Linked DNA regions of Kineococcus sp. NBC_00420. The protein of the gene in region 3 binds, or shares a complex with, the protein of the main gene of each other region. Links are inferred from orthologs where the notes say so. Each region holds a gene or a part of one and is shown on either strand. Other genes may lie near its edges.

Region 1 (5,471 bases), 340 kb from region 3 along the record:
CGGCCGATGCGCCAGGGTGACGTCGTGCGAGGATGCGGACACCCGCCAGGACCAGCTCCGACGACGCCCTCCAGGAGACCCCGTGCCCGCCCGTTTCGTCCCGCTCGCGGATGTCGCCGAGACGCTCGCGATCAGCTCGGCCCAGGCCTACGCCCTGGTCCGCACGGGAGAACTGCGGGCCATCAAGGTCGGCGGGCGTGGGCAGTGGCGCGTCGAGGACTCCGAGCTCGAGGACTACATCCAGCGGATGTACACCCAGACCCGCGAGAGCGTCCTCGCGGGCGAGGACCACACCGACTGACCCGCTCACCGACCCCACCGACCGACCTCCCGGTCAGACCACCTCGGTGATGCTGAGCAACGCCGCGAACGGCACCGTCGTGGTGCGCGCACCGCTGTCCGCACGCTGACCCTCGGCGACGTCGACGAGGTCGTCGAGGTCGACGACGTCGACGTGGTCGGCGCCCACCCGGCCCACCGTGCCCCGGACGTCGACACCACCCGTGCGCACGACGACGTGCACACCGGCTCCGGCCAGCGCGCGGACCGCCAGGAGCAGGGTCCGCCGCGCTGCGACCGCACCCCAGGGCGCCGCACTGCGCCCGGGAACCCCCCGCAGTGCGAGCACGGCCGCGGCCGGCAGCAGGACCTGCCGCGACGCCGCGGCCTCCCGGACCAGGAACCAGTCCGGTCCCACCCCCTCGACCCGCCCGTTCAGCGTGGTGCCGTCGCGCAGCACGAAGGTGACGGCCCCGGTCGCCGCGCGCACGCGGGAGGCGAGCGTGACGGTCGCCTCGTCCCGGCGGATCCGGTCGGCGACCTCCTCGTCCCGCTCGAGCCGGTGGGCGTGCTCCGCGCGGGCGGCGAGGTCGTCGAAGAGGTCGTCCCAGCGCACGACACAACGCTACGTCGCGGTGACCACCCGTCGGGTCGCCCGTCACCCGTCTTCACCCACCGTCAGACGTTGCCCTCCGATCGGGCGCATGTCACGGGAGTTCCTGGCCCCACGCACAGGTGGTCGCTAGACATGGCGCAGCAAACGACACCAAACGACACCCAAAAGGACCCAAGTGGTCCAACAAGGGTCGTGCGATCACGAAGGTGGTTACCGTGCACAAGCTCCGGCACCTGCTGACGTTCACCGTCGGCGCCGTGCTGGCCGCCGTGCCCGCCCTGGCCGGTGCCGGGCTCCTCGCGACGGCGGCACCGGCGCTGCGCACCGCGCAGTCGGGCACCGCGACGGTCGCCGACCTGCTCGTCGGTGGGTGCTCCGTCGTGGGCGCCCTCGTCCTGGGGTGGTTGGCGCTCACCGTCCTGGTGGCCGTCGTGGACGAGGTCCGGGCCCGCAGTCACCCGCGACTCGCCGTGCGGTCCTCACCCGGCGTCCCGCGGACCGTCCGCCGGGTCGTCGCGCTCGTCGTGGGCGTGATGCTGGGGTCGGCCGCCCTCTCCGCCGGCGCGGCGGAACGGGGCGCGGCGACCGCGGTCCCCGAGCTCGGCTGGGCCGTTTCCGCGCCCCTGCAGGTCACCTCGGCACCGGCCCTCGACCTCGGCTGGGCCGCCGTCCCGGAGACCGCCCCCGAAACCAGCGCGGCGAGCACTCCCCCGGCGCCCCGGGAGGTCAGCGGCGAGATCGTCGTCCACCGCGGGGACAGCCTGTGGTCGCTGGCCGCGCAACGGTGCGGTCCCGACGCCACCGCCGGCGAGGTGATGGCCGAGCAGCACCGCCTCCACACCGCCAACGTCGACGTCATCGGCGACGACCCCGACCTGCTGCTGCCCGGCCAGGTCCTGCGCCTGCCCTGATCCCGTCCGAGCACCCGTTCGGCCACCCGTTCGACACCGCACCGAGGAGAACCCCGCGTGACCAGCTCCACCGCCGCCCTGCTCGACGACCTCACGCCGGGCACCGGACGAGTGCCCGTGCCCTACGGGCTGCCGCCGTACATCGACGAACGTGAGGACGCCTTCGGTCCCGAGGGGCCCGTCCTCAGCCACCTCAGCCCCGACCAGGGCGTCCTCGAACTCGCGATCGTCGACCCGCGGCTGCTGCCGCCCTCGGAGCTGCCGGAGGTGACGGCGTGGACGCGGCGCTACCTCGTCGTCCTGCTCGAGGTCCTCACCGGTCAGCGACCCACCCAGCAGCTGCTGCGGTGGTCCGCCGCCGACATCTACGCGGGGGTGCAGCGGCGGGCGGCGCTGCAGGCCCGGCTGCGCGCCCGGACCGGACGGACGGTGCGTCCGCAGGTCGGGACGCTGCGGGTGTCGTTCCCCCGCACGGACGTGGCCGAGGTCGGGGCCGTGCTGAGGGAGTCGGACCGGGTGCGCGCCGCGGCGCTGCGCATCGAGCGCTGCACCGACCGCTCCGGGGAGCGGTGGCGGGTCACCGCGCTGGAACTCGGGTGACCCGCCCCACCTGACCTGCGCTCAGTCGTCCTGGCGGCGCTGGGCCGCGCGACGCTGGGCCCGGTTGCCGGTCTCGGCGTCCGTCGCCGCGGCGTCGCCGGCGTGGACCTCGACGTCACCCTCGGCCGTCGGGGCCGAGTACTGCAACTGCTGACGCGGCGGGGGCGCGCCGAACCCCGGGGCGGTCGCCGCGGTCCCCGGCTGGGTCGCCGGCTGGACCTGCAGCGAGAAGAGGTAGCCGATCGACTCCTCCTTGATGGCCTCGGTCATCGCCCCGAAGAGCTGGTACCCCTCGCGCTGGTACTCCACGAGCGGGTCGCGCTGGGCCATCGCGCGCAGCCCGATGCCCTCCTGGAGGTAGTCCATCTCGTAGAGGTGCTCACGCCACTTGCGGTCGAGCACCGACAGCACCACACGGCGTTCGAGGTCGCGCACGACGCCCTCTCCCAGCTCCACCTCGCGGACGTCGTAGCAGGCCTGCGCGTCGCCACGCATCTCCTCGACGAGCCGCTCGACGGTGAGGTTCCCGCGACCCCCGGCGGCCTCGACGACCTCCGCCGGCGTCACGGAGACCGGGTAGAGGCTGCGCAACGCCTCGAAGAGCTCCTCGAGGTCCCAGTCCTCGCCGAAGCCGCGGGCCGTGGCCTCGGTGACGTAGGCGGTCACGACGTCGTCGAGGAAATGGCGGATCTGCAGGTGCAGGTCCTCCCCCTCGAGCACCTTGCGGCGCTCGGCGTAGATGACCTCGCGCTGGCGGTTCAGGACGTCGTCGTACTTGAGGACGTTCTTGCGGATCTCGAAGTTGCGACCCTCGACCTGACCCTGCGCGCTCTGGATCGCGCGGGAGACCATCTTCGACTCGATGGGGACGTCCTCGGGGATGCCCGTGCGGGTCAGGAAGGACTCCACCAGCGCGGCGTTGAACAGGCGCATGAGGTCGTCGGTCAGCGACAGGTAGAACCGGGACTCCCCCGGGTCGCCCTGACGACCGGAACGACCGCGCAGCTGGTTGTCGATGCGACGCGACTCGTGACGCTCGGTCCCCAGCACGTAGAGCCCACCGAGGTCGCGGACCTCGTCGTGCTCGGCCTGCACGGACGCCTTGGCCTGCTCGACCACCTCGGGCCACGCGGCCTCGTAGGCCTCGGGGGCCTCGTCGGGGTCGAGCCCCTTGTCCTTCATCGCGGCGACGGCGAGGAACTCCGCGTTGCCGCCGAGCATGATGTCCGTCCCGCGGCCCGCCATGTTCGTCGCGACCGTCACGGCACCCTTGCGCCCGGCCTGCGCGACGATCGAGGCCTCGCGCTCGTGCTGCTTGGCGTTGAGGACGGTGTGCTCGACGCCGGCCTTGGTGAGCAGGGTCGAGAGGTACTCGCTCTTCTCGACGCTCGTCGTGCCGACGAGGACGGGCTGACCGCTCGCGTGGTGCTCGGCGATGTCCTCGACGACGGCGTTGAACTTGGCCTGCTCGTTCTTGTAGACGAGGTCGGGCTGGTCCATCCGCACCGCGGGGCGGTTCGTCGGGATCGAGACGACGCCGAGCTTGTAGATCTGGTGGAACTCCGCGGCCTCGGTCATGGCCGTACCGGTCATCCCGGAGAGCTTGTCGTACATGCGGAAGAAGTTCTGGAGGGTGATCGTCGCCAGCGTCTGGTTCTCGTTCTGGATCGGCACGCCCTCCTTCGCCTCGATGGCCTGGTGCATGCCCTCGTTGTAGCGGCGACCGGCCAGGATGCGGCCGGTGTGCTCGTCGACGATCAGGACCTCGTTGTTCGGGGAGACGACGTAGTCCTTGTCCCGCTTGAACAGCTCCTTGGCCTTGACCGCGTTGTTCAGGAACCCGATGAGCGGGGTGTTCACGCTCTCGTAGAGGTTCTCGATCCCGAGCAGGTCCTCGACCTTCTCGATGCCGGCCTCGAGGATCCCGATCGTGCGCTTCTTCTCGTCCACCTCGTAGTCGACGTCGACGGTGAGCCGGCGGACGATCTTGGCGAACTCGCCGTACCACTTGGTCGGGGAGTCGGAGGGGCCGGAGATGATCAGCGGCGTGCGGGCCTCGTCGATGAGGATCGAGTCGACCTCGTCGACGACCGCGAAGTTGTGGCCGCGCTGGACCATCTCCTCGGTGTTCCACGCCATGTTGTCGCGCAGGTAGTCGAAGCCGAACTCGTTGTTCGTGCCGTAGGTGACGTCGGCCGCGTAGGCCTCGCGCCGCTCGTCCGGGCGCATCGAGGAGAGGATGCAAGAGCTCGTCATGCCCAGGAAGCGGAAGACGCGTCCCATGAGCTCGCTCTGGTACTCGGCCAGGAAGTCGTTGACCGTGACGACGTGGACGCCCTTGCCGGACAGCGCGTTGAGGTAGGCCGGCAGCGTCGCGACGAGGGTCTTGCCCTCACCGGTGCGCATCTCCGCGATGTTGCCCTGGTGCAGCGCCGCGCCACCCATCAGCTGCACGTCGAAGTGACGCTGGCCCAGCGTCCGGCGCGCGGCCTCGCGCACCACGGCGAAGGCCTCGGGCAGCAGGCTGTCGAGCGTCTCGCCGTCGGCGATGCGCTCCCGGAAGCGGTCGGTCTCGCCCCGCAGCTCCTCGTCGCTCATCGCCTCGAAGTCACCTTCGAGGGCGTTCACCTGCTCCGCGATGCGGTGCAGGCGCTTGACCACGCGGCCCTCACCGGCGCGGAGGACCTTTTCGACGATCGCTGGCACCCCGTCACTCTAGCGGCGCAACGTCGCGTGACGGTGCCTCTACGGAATGCAGTGGTCTCGCGACGGGGCGTCAGCGCGAGCGGTCGAGCATCCTGCGCAGGTCCGTGGGGCGCACACCGCTGATGGGGACGGGCACGGGGGCCTCCCCCGGGCCACCCTGCACCGGGACGGCCACGGCCCCCTCGCGCGCCACTCCGACCGGCCCGACCGGCCCGAACTCCCGGGCGAAGAGCGACTGCGCGTCCAGCGCGGCCTCGGCGTCGTCCCCGTCCTCCCCCGGTCCCTCCAGGGGGTCCCCGGTGAACTCGACGAGACCGGCGAGGTCGGCGAGGTCGGCGAGCGCCGGGACGGTCGCCAGC
Region 2 (4,977 bases), 1.5 Mb from region 3 along the record:
GAGTTCGACGACGACGAGGCGTTCGACCAGCTCGCCACGACCGTCGCCGACCTCGACCGGGTCCGCGGTACCGGCGGGAACCACGCGTTCTACATGTCGATCCCGCCGCGGTTCTTCCCCGTCGTCGCCAAGCAGTTGGCGCGCAGCGGGTTGAGCGCCCAGCACGGCGACCAGTGGCGACGCGTCGTCATCGAGAAGCCCTTCGGGCACGACCTCAAGTCGGCGCGCGAGCTGAACGCCGTCGTCGAGAACGTGTTCCCGCCGGACTCGGTGTTCCGCATCGACCACTACCTCGGCAAGGAGACGGTCCAGAACATCCTGGCGCTGCGTTTCGCCAACCAGATGTTCGAGCCGCTCTGGAACGCCAACCACGTCGACCACGTGCAGATCACCATGGCCGAGGACATCGGCATCGGTGGCCGCGCGGGGTACTACGACGGGATCGGCGCCGCCCGCGACGTCATCCAGAACCACCTCCTGCAGCTCCTGGCGCTGACCGCGATGGAGGAGCCCGTCTCCTTCGACGCCGCCGACCTGCGCGCGGAGAAGGCCAAGGTCCTCTCCGCCGTGCGTCCGGCCAAGGACATCGCGAAGTCGACGGCCCGGGGCCAGTACGCCTCGGGCTGGCAGGGTTCGGAGTTCGTCAAGGGCTACCTCGACGAGGACGGGATCCCCTCGACCTCGACGACGGAGACGTTCGCGGCGATCGAGCTCGAGATCGACACCCGCCGCTGGGCGGGGGTCCCGTTCTACCTGCGGGCCGGCAAGCGGCTCGGGCGCCGGGTGACCGAGATCGCGGTCGTCTTCAAACGCGCCCCGCACCTGCCCTTCGAGAAGACCGCCACCGAGGAACTCGGGCAGAACGCCCTGGTGATCCGGGTGCAGCCCGACGAGGGCATCACCATGCGGTTCGGGTCGAAGGTCCCCGGGACGGCCATGGAGGTGCGCGACGTGACCATGGACTTCGGGTACGGCCACGCCTTCACCGAGTCCAGCCCCGAGGCCTACGAACGCCTCATCCTCGACGTGCTGCTGGGTGACCCGCCGCTCTTCCCCAGCCACACCGAGGTCGAGCTGTCGTGGAAGGTCCTGGACCCGATCACGCAGTTCTGGGCCAAGAACGGCAAGCCCGAGCCCTACGCGTCGGGCAACTGGGGTCCCGCCTCGGCCGACGCCATGCTCGAACGGTCCGGCCGGCAGTGGCGGCGCCCGTGAGCCAGACCCACCAGGAGCTGATGTGATCATCGACCTGCCCAGCACGTCGACCAGCGCCATCAACAAGGCGATGGTCGACCTGCGGGACTCCGGCGGGGCCGTCGCGCTCGGCCGGGTCCTGACCCTCGTCGTCATCACCGACGACGCCCACGCCGAGGACGCCATCTCGGCGGCCAACGAGGCCAGCCGCGAGCACCCGTGCCGGGTGCTCGTGCTGGCTCGCGGCAACAAGCGCGGTGCGGCCCGCCTCGACGCCCAGATCCGCGTCGGCGGCGACGCCGGCGCGAGCGAGGTCATCGTGCTGCGTGCCTACGGCCCGCTCGTCGAGCACGGGGAGACGACCATCGTCTCCCTGCTGCTGCCCGACGCGCCGATCGTGGCGTACTGGCCCGGGACCGCGCCCGACGACCTGCGCACCGACCCCATCGGGGCCATCGCGCAGCGCCGGATCACCGACTCCGCGGAGGCGAGGGACCCGGCCAAGGCGCTGGACTCCCGCCGCACCAGCTACCGGGCCGGTGACACCGACCTGGCGTGGACGCGGCTGACCAACTGGCGTGCGCTGCTCGCGGCCGCGCTGGACCAGCCGCCCTACGAGCCGGTCACCTCGATCACGGTGGCCGGTGCCCCGGACAGCCCCAGCACCGAACTCCTCGCGGCGTGGCTCGCGGCGAAGCTCAAGGCGCCCGTCGTACGGGCCCGCACCAAGCGAGGGACCGGGGTGCAGAGCGTCCGGTTGGAGCGCAAGTCCGGTGCGGTGGAACTCATCCGGCCGGAGCAGAGCGTCGCCACCCTCACCCAGCCCGGCCAGCCCGACCGCCGGCTGTCGCTGGCGCGTCGGCTGGTCAAGGACTGCCTGTCCGAGGAGCTGCGCCGTCTCGACCCGGACGACGTCTACGGCGAGGTCCTGGCCGACGGCCTGCCCCAGGTCAACAAGAAGGTCATGTCCGTCCGCGACGCGCAGACCGCCGGCAAGCTCTCGACCCCGGCGGCCGCCGCGAAGCGCCAGGCCGCCGCCGAGCAGCAGTCGGCCAAGGTCTCGCGCAGCATGAAGGGCGCCCCGCCGGAGCCGGAACGCAGCGGGGACCTGACGCTCGCGGCACCGGTCAGCCCCACCCCGGCGGCCAAGAAGGCGGCTCCGCGCAAGCGGGCCGTCGCGAAGAAGGCCACGGCGTGACCCGGGCGCTCGTCGTCCGGCACGCGACGCCGGACCTGTTGGCCGCCGCGACGGCCGGCCGGTTGCTCGCGGCCATCGCGGACGCCCAGGCCGAACGCGGGATCGCGCACGTGTCGCTCACGGGCGGCACCATCGGGGGCAAGGCGCTTGCCGCGGTGGGGTCCTCCCCCGCGCGCGACAGCGTCGACTGGTCCCGCGTCCACCTGTGGTGGAGCGACGAACGGTTCCTCGCGACCGGTGACCCGGAGCGCAACGCGACCCAGGCCGCCGACGCACTGCTCGACGTGCTGCCGTTGGACCCGGCCACGGTGCACCTGCCGCCAGCCACCGACGGTCCGGACGGGGACGACCTCGACGCGGCCGCGGCCCGCTACGCGGCCGAGCTGCTGGCCTTCGGGGGCGGGGCCGAGGTGCCCGCGTTCGACGTCCTGCTCCTGGGGATGGGGCCCGACGGTCACGTCGCGTCGTTGTTCCCGCACCACCCCGGGCTGGGTCGCGACGACTCCAGCGTCGTCGGGGTCCGGGAGTCCCCGAAGCCGCCGCCGCTGCGGGTGTCGTTCACCTTCGGGGCCATCGCCCGCGCCCGCCAGGTCTGGCTCGTGGCGGCCGGGGCCGAGAAGGCGGCCGCCGTGGCCCGGGGGGTCGCGGCCGGCGACGTCTCCGAGACCCCCGCGGCGGGGGTCTTTGGGACCGAGCGGACGCTCTGGCTCGTCGACGAGGCCGCGGCCTCCGACCTCTGAACCACCGAGGACGAGAGAAGGCCCCCTGCGGGAACCGCAGGGGGCCTTCTCTCGTTCGACAGGTCAGCGGATGAGACCGCGGGCCCGCAGGGAGTCGAGCGCTTCGTTGAGGATGGCCTCGCCGTCCGCGTCGGAGCGACGTTCCTTCACGTAGGCCAGGTGCGTCTTGTACGGCTCGTTCTTCAACGGAGCGGGCGGGTTGGCCCGGTCCGTGCCGGCGGGGAACCCGCACCGCGGGCAGTCCCAGGTCTCGGGCGGTTCGACCCCGGACTCCTCGGCGAAGCTGGGCTTCGTCTCGTGCCCGTTGGCGCACCAGTAGGAGATGCGGATGCGGGGCGCGGTGTCCCCGCGTTCCGCTTCGCCCATGGGGCCCGCGCCGACCCTGCTGCCCCGGATGGCGTTGCCACCTGCCACGTCGGTCCTCTTCCTGCTTCAGTCTCGGTGGATGCCGTGCTGCGGTGCTGGCCGGTCAGAACTCGTTGGTGAACCGCTCGACGAGGCCGAGGGTGACGATCGTGGCGAACCAGACCAGTCCCAGACCGACCGTGAAGCGGTTGAGGTTCCGTTCGGCCATGCTCGAGCCGGAGAGACTCGTCGTCACGCCGCCACCGAACATGTCGGACAGCCCACCCCCCTTGCCCTTGTGCAGGAGGATCAACAGCGTCAGGAGGAAGCTGGAGATCCCCAGGATGACCTGCAGCACGATGCGGAGCACGCTCACACCGGTCAGCCTAAGCCATCACTGGCGGTGTTCCCGCAGATTCGTCACGCGGGGTGGTCGCGGAAGCGGACGATCGCGGCGAAGTCCCCGGCGTCGGTGCTGGCCCCGCCGACCAGCGCACCGTCCACGTCGGGCTGCTTCATGATGGCCGCGATGCTCGCGGGCTTCACGCTGCCGCCGTAGAGGACCCGCACGGCGTCCGCGGTCGCCTGGTCGAACTGCTCGGCCACGGCGGCGCGCAGCGCGGCGCAGACCTCCTGGGCGTCCTCGGGCGTCGCGACCTCGCCGGTGCCGATCGCCCAGACCGGTTCGTAGGCCAGCACGAGACCGGCGACCTGCTCCGCGGTGAGCCCGGTGAGCGCCTGGGTGACCTGCCCGACCGTGAACTCGACGTGCTGCGCGGCCTTGCGGATCTCCAGGGCCTCGCCGACGCAGACGATCGGGGTCAGCCCGCTGGCCAGCGCCTTCGCCGTCTTCGTCCGCACGACCGCGTCGTCCTCGCCGTGGTACTGGCGACGCTCGGAGTGCCCGACGGCCACGTAGGCGACGCCGAGCTTGGCGAGCATCGCGCCCGAGACCTCACCGGTGTACGCCCCGGAGTCGTGCTCGGAGACGTCCTGCGCGCCGAGCTTGAGGGACAGCTTGTCCCCCTCGATCAGCGTCTGCACCGTGCGCAGGCTGGTGTGGGAGGGCAGCACGGCGACCTCGACGGCCGAGTAGTCGTGCCTGGCGTCCTTCAGCGTCCAGTCCAGCTTCTGGACCAGCAGGGTGCCCTGCTGGTGGTCCAGGGTCATCTTCCAGTTCCCGGCGATCAGCGGGGTGCGGGTCATCGTCGATCCTTCGTCTCGTCGGTTCGGGCGGGTCAGTCGAGCACGTCGAGGCCGGGCAGGTGCTTGCCCTCCAGGTACTCCAGGCTCGCTCCACCACCGGTGGAGATGTGCCCGAACTGCTCGTCGGCGAAGCCGAGGCTGCGCACCGCGGCCGCGGAGTCCCCGCCGCCGACGACGCTGAAGGCGCCGGAGTCGACGATGCCCTGCGCGACGGCGCGGGTGCCGTGGGCGTAGGGCTCCATCTCGAAGACGCCCATCGGGCCGTTCCAGAACACCGTGCGCGCGTCGGCGAGG
Region 3 (7,339 bases):
CGGCGCCGCAGCCCCTGGCGGGGTCAGGCGGAAGGGACCTGGACCCCGAACGCCGCGAGCTCCGAGGCGCCCCCGTCGGGTGCGGTCAGCACCCAGAGGCCCTCGTCGAGGACGGCCACGGTGTGCTCCCAGTGCGCGGCGCGGGTGCCGTCGGAGGTGACCACGGTCCAGTCGTCCGGCAGGACGTCGGTCTCGATCCCCCCACGGGTGCACATCGGCTCGATGGCCAGCACCATGCCGGGACGGACCTTGGGGCCCTTCTCGCGGACCCGGTAGTTCAGGACGTCGGGCGCCATGTGCATGGCCGTGCCGATCCCGTGGCCGGTGTAGCCGTCGACGATGCCCAGGCGGCCGTCCACGGCGTCCTCCACGGCCGCGCCGACGTCGCCGACCCTCCCGCGTGCGTCGAGGGCTGCGATGCCCGCCCAGAGCGCCTGACGGGTGATCTCGACCAGTTCCGCGTCGCCGGCGTCGTCCGGCTCACCCACGATCGCGGTGAAGGCGGAGTCGCCGTGCCAGCCGTCGACCACCGCTCCCCCGTCGATCGAGACGACGTCGCCCGCCACGAGCGGGGTGTCGCCGGGGATCCCGTGCACGACGACCTCGTTGACCGAGATGCAGAGCGTGGCCGGGTAGCCGTGGTAACCGAGGAAGTTGGACGTCCCACCACCCGCGTGGATGACCTCCGCGCCGATGGCGTCCAGCTCCTTCGGAGTGATCCCGGGCCGCAGGGCGGCCCGCACCGACTCCAGGGCCGCGGACGTCAGCAGCCCCGCCGCACGCATCTTCTGGATCTGTTCGGGGGTCTTGATCTCGACCCGTTCACGTCCGAGCACGGTGGCGGCGCGTCAGTTCGGGAGGCCGAGGGCGGCGACCAGGCGCGAGGTGACCTCGGCGATCCCGCCGAGGCCGTCGACGCTGCGCAGCAGCCCGCGGTCGGAGTAGACCTTCACGAGGGGCGCCGTCTGGTCCAGGTAGACCTGCTGGCGGGTGCGGACGACCTCTTCGGTGTCGTCGCTGCGCCCCTGCTCCAGCGCGCGGTGCGTCAGCCGACGGACGAGCTCGTCGGTGTCCGCGGTGATCTCGAGCACGTGCTCGAGCTTCACGCCGAACCCGGAGAGCATCTCGTCGAGCTCGCGGACCTGGTCCGTCGTGCGGGGGTAGCCGTCGAGGATGAAGCCCTCGGTGGCGTCGGGCTGCTCGAGGCGGTCGTGGACCATCGCGTTGGTCACGGTGTCCGGCACGTACTTGCCGGCGTCCAGGTACTCCTGGACGGTCTTGCCCAGTTCGGTCTGCTCCGCGACGTGGGTCCGGAAGATGTCGCCGGTGGAGATGGCCGGCACCCCCAGGCGGGCGGAGAGGAGCTTGGCCTGGGTGCCCTTGCCGGCACCCGGCGGACCGAGGAGGACGAGACGAGTCATCGCAAGAACCCTTCGTAGTTGCGCTGTTGGAGCTGGGACTCGATCTGCTTCACCGTCTCGAGCCCGACCCCGACGATGATCAGGATCGACGTGCCCCCGAAGGGCAGGTTCGTGCTGGCGTTGAAGAGCACGATAGCGATGAGCGGGAGCAGGGCGATCAGTCCCAGGTACAGCGATCCTGGCAGGGTGATGCGGGTGAGGATGTAGTCCAGGTACTCGGCGGTGGGCCGTCCGGCGCGCACCCCGGGGATGAAACCGCCGTACTTGCGCATGTTCTCGGCGACCTCGTCCGGGTTGAACGTGATCGCGACGTAGAAGTACGCGAAGAAGATGATGAGCAGGAAGTACGTGACCATGTACAGCGGGTGGTCACCCTTGGTCAGGTTGTCGTTGATCCAGATGACCCAGCCCGCGTTCGGGTCGCTGAACTGGCCCACCAGCGCCGGCAGGTACAGCAGCGACGACGCGAAGATCACCGGGATGACGCCGGCCATGTTGACCTTGAGCGGGATGTAGGTCGAGGTGCCCCCGTACATGCGGCGGCCGATCATCCGTTTGGCGTACTGGACGGGCACCCGGCGCTGGGACTGCTCGACGGCCACGACGAGGGCGACCACCACGACGATGATCGCGAGGACCGCGACGAAGGTGCCCCAGCCCTGCTGGTTCTGGATGCCCCAGAGCGCGGAGGGGAAGCCCGCGGCGATCTGGGCGAAGATCAGCAGGGACATGCCGTTGCCGATGCCGCGCTCGGTGACGAGCTCACCCATCCACATGATCAGGCCGGTGCCGGCGGTCATGGTCATGACCATCAGCACGATCGTCTGGACGCTCTGGTCGGGGAGGACCTGGGCGTTGCACGCCGTGCCGAAGAGCCGCGAGGGGTCCTTGGCGATGGTCACGTAGGTGGTCGACTGCAGGACCGCGAGACCGATCGTCAGGTACCGCGTGTACTGCGTGAGCTTGGTCGTCCCCTGCTGGCCCTCCTTCTTGAGGTCCTCGAAGCGCGGGATGACCACCGTCAGCAGCTGGATGATGATGCTCGCTGTGATGTACGGCATGATCCCGAGCGCGAAGATGCTCAGCTGCAGCAGCGCGCCGCCGGAGAACAGGTTCACCAGGCCCAGCAGGTCGTTGCCCGACTGCGACGCCTTGATGCACGACTGGACGGCGCTGTAGGAGACCCCTGGGGCCGGGACGAACGAGCCGAGCCGCACCAGCACGATGATCCCCAGCGTGAAGAGCAGCTTGCGGCGCAGGTCGGGCGTCCGGAAGGCGCGACCGATTGCGGTGAGCACTACAACCTCCTGCACCGCACTCCCCCGCGGTGCGCGGGGAGGGCGGGTTCGTCACTGACAGATCGGACGGTTGGGCCGGACGTGCGACACGTCGCACGCACGCAGCCCACAGAGGACCCTACCCCGCCACAAACGCACACGCGGCGGTAGCGGACGATCACTCGTCGCTACCGCCGCGTGGGCTGTGTCGTCGCTGGGTCAGCGAACGGTGGTGGAACCGCCCGCAGCCGCGATCTTCTCGGCCGCCGACGTCGAGAACTTGTCTGCCGTCACCTGCAGAGCCACGGAGATCTCCCCCGTGCCCAGCACCTTGACGAGCTGGCCCTTGCGGACCGCGCCACTGGCGACGAGCTCGTCGACACCGATGGTGCCGCCTTCGGGGAAGAGGGAGCCGAGCTTGTCGAGGTTGACGACCTGGTACTCGACGCGGAACGGGTTCTTGAACCCGCGCAGCTTCGGCAGGCGCATGTGCAGGGGCATCTGGCCGCCCTCGAAGGCCTCGGGCACCGAGTAACGAGCCTTGGTGCCCTTGGTCCCACGACCGGCGGTCTTGCCCTTGCTGCCCTCACCGCGACCCACACGGGTCTTGGCGGTGTTCGAACCCGGAGCCGGACGCAGGTGGTGCAGCTTCAGGACGTGTTCACCCTGGTTGGCCATCAGTCGACCTCCTCCACGGTCACGAGGTGCGAGACGGTGTTGACCATCCCGCGGAACTCGGGCTTGTCGTCCTTGACGACCGACTGCCCGATCTTGTGCAGGCCGAGGCTGCGCAGCGTCTCGCGCTGGTTCTGCTTGCGGCCGATGCCCGAGTTGATCTGGGTCACCTTGAGACGAGCCATCAGGAGGTCACCCCCGCAGCCTGGGCGCGCAGCAGCGCGACCGGGGCGACGTGCTCGACGGGCAGACCACGACGCGCCGCCACCTGCTCGGGACGCTCGAGGCCACGGAGGGCCTCGATCGTCGCGTGCACGATGTTGATGGCGTTGCTGCTGCCGAGGGACTTCGACAGGACGTCGTGGATACCCGCGCACTCGAGCACCGCGCGGACGGGACCACCGGCGATGACGCCGGTACCCGGGGAAGCCGGGCGCAGCATGACCACGCCGGCCGCCTTCTCACCCTGGATGGGGTGCGGGATGGTCCCCTGGATCCGCGGGACGCGGAAGAAGTTCTTCTTGGCCTCTTCGACACCCTTGGCGATCGCCGCGGGCACCTCCTTGGCCTTGCCGTAGCCGACACCGACGGTTCCGTCGCCGTCACCCACGACCACGAGGGCCGTGAAGCTGAAGCGACGGCCGCCCTTGACGACCTTGGCGACGCGGTTGATGGTCACGACGCGCTCGACGAAGTTGCTGCGGTCACCCGCACCACCCTGTCCGCGGTCGCGACCGCCACCGGCGTTGTCGCGACGGCCGCGGTTGTCGCCGCTGCCGCCACCACGGTTGTCGTTGTTGCCGCCGGCCGCACCGGCGCCACCGGCGCCTCGGCGCTGGGGTCCAGGCATCAGACGTTCCTCATCTCTTCGAGTGCTCGGGTCACAGGGCCAACCCGGCTTCCCGGGCGCCGTCGGCGATGGCCGCGACTCGACCCGCGTACCGGTTCCCACCGCGGTCGAAGACCACGGCTTCGATGCCGGCCGCCTTGGCCCGCTCGCCGACGAGGACGCCGACAGCCTTCGCCTTGGCCGACTTGTCGTCGCTGCTCGCGCGCAGGTCCGTCTCCATGGTCGAGGCCGACGCGAGGGTGTGACCCTGTGCGTCGTCGATGACCTGGACGAACACGTGCCGGGCGGACCGGGTGACGACGAGACGCGGACGCACTGCGGTGCCCACGACCTTCTTGCGCACTCGGGTGTGACGGCGCTTGAGCGAAGCCGCCTTGCCCTTCGTGGTGCGCTGAGTGGAGAGACCCATCGTCACTTACCAGCCTTTCCGACCTTGCGGCGGATCTGCTCGCCGGCGTAGCGAACGCCCTTGCCCTTGTAGGGGTCGGGCTTGCGCAGCTTGCGGATGTTGGCGGCGATCTCGCCCACCTGCTGCTTGTCGATGCCGGCGACGGAGAAGCGCGTGTTGTTCTCGACGGCGAAGGTGATGCCGGCCGGAGCCTTCACCACGACCGGGTGGCTGAAGCCGAGGGCGAACTCGAGGTCCGAACCCTTCGGCGTCACGCGGTAACCGGTACCGACGATCTCGAGCTTCTTCTCGTAGCCCTTCGTCACACCCTCGACCATGTTGGCCAGCAGGGTGCGGGTGAGTCCGTGCAGCGAGCGCGAGACGCGCTCGTCGTCCGGACGCTTGACCAGCAGCGTGCCGTCTTCGCCACGTTCGACGGAGATCGGGGACGCGATGGTGTGGTTCAGCTCGCCCTTGGGGCCCTTGACCGTGACGGCGAGGCCGTCGATGGTCACGTCCACGCCCGTGGGGACGGTGATCGGGAGTCGACCGATGCGCGACATGAGTCCTCCTCCCTCACCAGACGTAGGCGAGGACTTCCCCACCCACGCCCTTCTTGTTGGCCTGCTTGTCGGTCAGGAGACCCGAGGAGGTGGACAGGATCGCCACGCCCAGGCCGCCCAGAACGCGGGGCAGGTTGGTCGACTTCGCGTACACCCGGAGACCGGGCTTGCTCACACGGCGCAGGCCGGCGATCGAACGCTCGCGGTTGGGGCCGAACTTCAGCTCCATGGACAGCTTCTTGCCGACTTCGGCGTCCTCCACGGACCAGGAGGCGATGTAGCCCTCGGCCTGCAGGATCTCGGCGATGTGCGACTTCAGCTTGCTGTACGGCATGGACACGGTGTCGTGGTACGCCGAGTTGGCGTTACGCAAGCGCGTCAACATGTCGGCGATGGGGTCAGTCATCGTCATCGGGCTCGTCCGCCCTTCCTCGCCGGGGTTTCCGGTGCGCGGTGTGCGCTCCGGACCTTCGGCGTCGTCGAAATGATGTCAGAAGTCACCAGCAGGTCGATCCCACTCACCAGCTGCTCTTGGTCACACCGGGCAGCTCGCCCGCGTGTGCCATCTCGCGCACACAGATTCGGCACAGGCCGAACTTCTTGTACACGGCGTGGGGACGCCCGCACTTCTGGCAACGGGTGTAGCCACGAACCTTGAACTTCGGCTTGCGTGCGGCCTTGGTGATCAGAGCGGTCTTCGCCACGGTCAGTTCTCCTTGAACGGGAAGCCCAGAGCACGCAGCAGCGCACGGCCTTCGTCGTCGGTCTTCGCCGTCGTCACGACCGTGATGTCCATACCGCGGACGCGGTCGATCCTGTCCTGGTCGATCTCGTGGAACATGGACTGCTCGTTGAGACCGAAGGTGTAGTTGCCGTTCCCGTCGAACTGCTTCGGCGAGAGACCACGGAAGTCGCGGATGCGCGGGAGCGCCAGCGACGTCAGACGGTCGAGGAACTCCCACATGCGGTCGCCCCGCAGCGTGGTGTGGCAACCGATCGGCATGCCCTCGCGCAGCTTGAACTGCGCGATCGACTTGCGGGCCTTGGTGACCTGCGGCTTCTGACCGGTGATGGCCGTCAGGTCGCGGACAGCGCCGTCGATGAGCTTGGAGTCACGAGCCGCCTCGCCGACACCCATGTTCACCACGACCTTGACCAGGCCGGGGATCTGCATGACGTTCGGGTAGGCGAACTGCTCGTGCAGCTGACCCTTGATCTCTTCGCGGTAGCGCTGCTTCAGACGCGGCAACGCACGGGTTTCAGTCGTCGTGGTCATCAGATGTCCTTGCCGGAACGCTTGGCGACGCGGATGCGGTTGGTCTTGGTGCGACCGTCGCGTTCCACCTGCTCCGTGCGGATGCCCACACGGGTCGGCTTCTTGGTCTCCGGGTCGACGAGCTGCACGTTCGAGATGTGGATGGGGGCCTCGCGCTCGACGATGCCACCCTCCGTGCCCGGACGAGCCTTGGTGTGACGCTTGATGCGGTTCACACCCTCGACGAGGACGCGCTGGGTCTCCCCGTTGACGTCCAGGACCTTGCCCTGCTTGCCGAGGTCGGACGTCTTGGTCCCGTCCTCGTTGCGACGACCGCGAACGCGGGTGATGACCTGGACCAGGTCACCCTTCTTGATGCGGGTCTTCCCCATGGTCAGAGCACCTCCGGCGCCAGCGAGATGATGCGCATGAACTTCTTCTCGCGCAGTTCACGACCGACGGGCCCGAAGATTCGGGTGCCACGCGGGTCGCCGTCCGCGCGGAGGATCACCGCAGCGTTCTCGTCGAATCGGATGTACGAACCGTCGGCGCGCCGACGCTCCTTCTTGGTACGGACGATGACGGCCTTGACCACATCGCCCTTCTTGACGTTTCCACCGGGGATGGCGTCCTTGACCGTTGCCACGATCACGTCACCGATGCCGGCGTAGCGGCGGCCGGAGCCACCGAGCACGCGGATGCACAAGATCTCCTTGGCACCCGTGTTGTCGGCGACCTTGAGCCGCGACTCCTGCTGGATCACTCTCTACTCCTTCGTCGCGCCGGTTCTCGACCACCCGCTGAGGGGGCGAGCCTGGCCGAACGGACATGGAATCTGGGGGTGGGCCGCGACAGCGGCCCACCCGACGTCAGTCGCTGCGCTCGAGAGCGCGCGAATCACTTCGCGCGT

What was found. Proteins that work in one complex are often made in the same cells at the same time.
Region 1: the proteins of secY (region 3) and secA are in contact, whole or in part, in a crystal structure (PDB 3DIN), measured with the Thermotoga maritima proteins. The link is inferred for Kineococcus sp. NBC_00420 from one-to-one orthologs. Residues at the interface, in WP_004081795.1 of Thermotoga maritima: Glu108, Gly109, Glu110, Glu111, Ala236, Glu237, Arg238, Arg239, Ile240, Thr241, Ile242, Gln243, Tyr244, Ala245, Arg246, Arg247, Val248, Thr249, Gly250, Arg251, Arg252, Val253, Tyr254, Gly256, Ala257, Ser258, Thr259, Tyr260, Leu261, Pro262; in WP_004082002.1 of Thermotoga maritima: Glu261, Ala262, Arg263, Lys300, Ala301, Arg302, Thr303, Ile304, Ile305, Leu323, Tyr324, Asp325, Pro326, Val329, Ser330, Tyr333, Ile336, Lys340, Phe345, Val349, Glu363, Phe364, Tyr374, Ser375, Gly376, Gly377, Glu393, Ile395, Thr482, Ser483.
Region 2: secY (region 3) and secG share a complex: the UniProt entries of both Escherichia coli proteins name them as parts of the sec protein translocase complex. The link is inferred for Kineococcus sp. NBC_00420 from one-to-one orthologs.

The regions. Positions count from the first base shown.
Region 1 is NZ_CP107930.1:4,054,032-4,059,502, reverse strand. What follows is about bases 2,228-5,471. They hold secA (preprotein translocase subunit SecA), read right to left. Parts: upstream 5,113-5,471; coding sequence 2,428-5,112; downstream 2,228-2,427. Other genes in these bases: OG218_RS19975 (putative bifunctional diguanylate cyclase/phosphodiesterase), read right to left, coding at 5,183-5,471; OG218_RS19985 (Rv3235 family protein), read left to right, coding at 2,228-2,406. Also shown: OG218_RS20000 (helix-turn-helix domain-containing protein), read left to right, coding at 83-301; OG218_RS19995 (hypothetical protein), read right to left, coding at 335-895; OG218_RS19990 (LysM peptidoglycan-binding domain-containing protein), read left to right, coding at 1,111-1,806; more of OG218_RS19985, read left to right, coding at 1,864-2,227. UniProt on the Escherichia coli protein: Required for protein export, interacts with the SecYEG preprotein conducting channel.
Region 2 is NZ_CP107930.1:5,193,957-5,198,933, reverse strand. The notes cover bases 2,228-4,977. They hold secG (preprotein translocase subunit SecG), read right to left. Parts: upstream 3,854-4,977; coding sequence 3,602-3,853; downstream 2,228-3,601. Other genes in these bases: OG218_RS25345 (phosphoglycerate kinase), read right to left, coding at 4,716-4,977; tpiA (triose-phosphate isomerase), read right to left, coding at 3,898-4,683; OG218_RS25360 (RNA polymerase-binding protein RbpA), read right to left, coding at 3,196-3,546; pgl (6-phosphogluconolactonase), read left to right, coding at 2,389-3,132; opcA (glucose-6-phosphate dehydrogenase assembly protein OpcA), read left to right, coding at 2,228-2,392. Also shown: zwf (glucose-6-phosphate dehydrogenase), read left to right, coding at 1-1,215; more of opcA, read left to right, coding at 1,238-2,227. UniProt on the Escherichia coli protein: Subunit of the protein translocation channel SecYEG. Overexpression of some hybrid proteins has been thought to jam the protein secretion apparatus resulting in cell death; while this may be true it also results in FtsH-mediated degradation of SecY.
Region 3 is NZ_CP107930.1:3,705,371-3,712,709, reverse strand. The notes cover bases 569-3,453. They hold secY (preprotein translocase subunit SecY), read right to left. Parts: upstream 2,720-3,453; coding sequence 1,418-2,719; downstream 569-1,417. Other genes in these bases: rpmD (50S ribosomal protein L30), read right to left, coding at 3,376-3,453; rplO (50S ribosomal protein L15), read right to left, coding at 2,918-3,376; OG218_RS18330 (adenylate kinase), read right to left, coding at 849-1,421; map (type I methionyl aminopeptidase), read right to left, coding at 569-836. Also shown: more of map, read right to left, coding at 24-568; more of rpmD, read right to left, coding at 3,454-3,558; rpsE (30S ribosomal protein S5), read right to left, coding at 3,558-4,223; rplR (50S ribosomal protein L18), read right to left, coding at 4,255-4,632; rplF (50S ribosomal protein L6), read right to left, coding at 4,635-5,174; rpsH (30S ribosomal protein S8), read right to left, coding at 5,188-5,586; OG218_RS18290 (type Z 30S ribosomal protein S14), read right to left, coding at 5,693-5,878; rplE (50S ribosomal protein L5), read right to left, coding at 5,881-6,450; rplX (50S ribosomal protein L24), read right to left, coding at 6,450-6,821; rplN (50S ribosomal protein L14), read right to left, coding at 6,824-7,192; rpsQ (30S ribosomal protein S17), read right to left, coding at 7,327-7,339. UniProt on the Escherichia coli protein: The central subunit of the protein translocation channel SecYEG. Consists of two halves formed by TMs 1-5 and 6-10.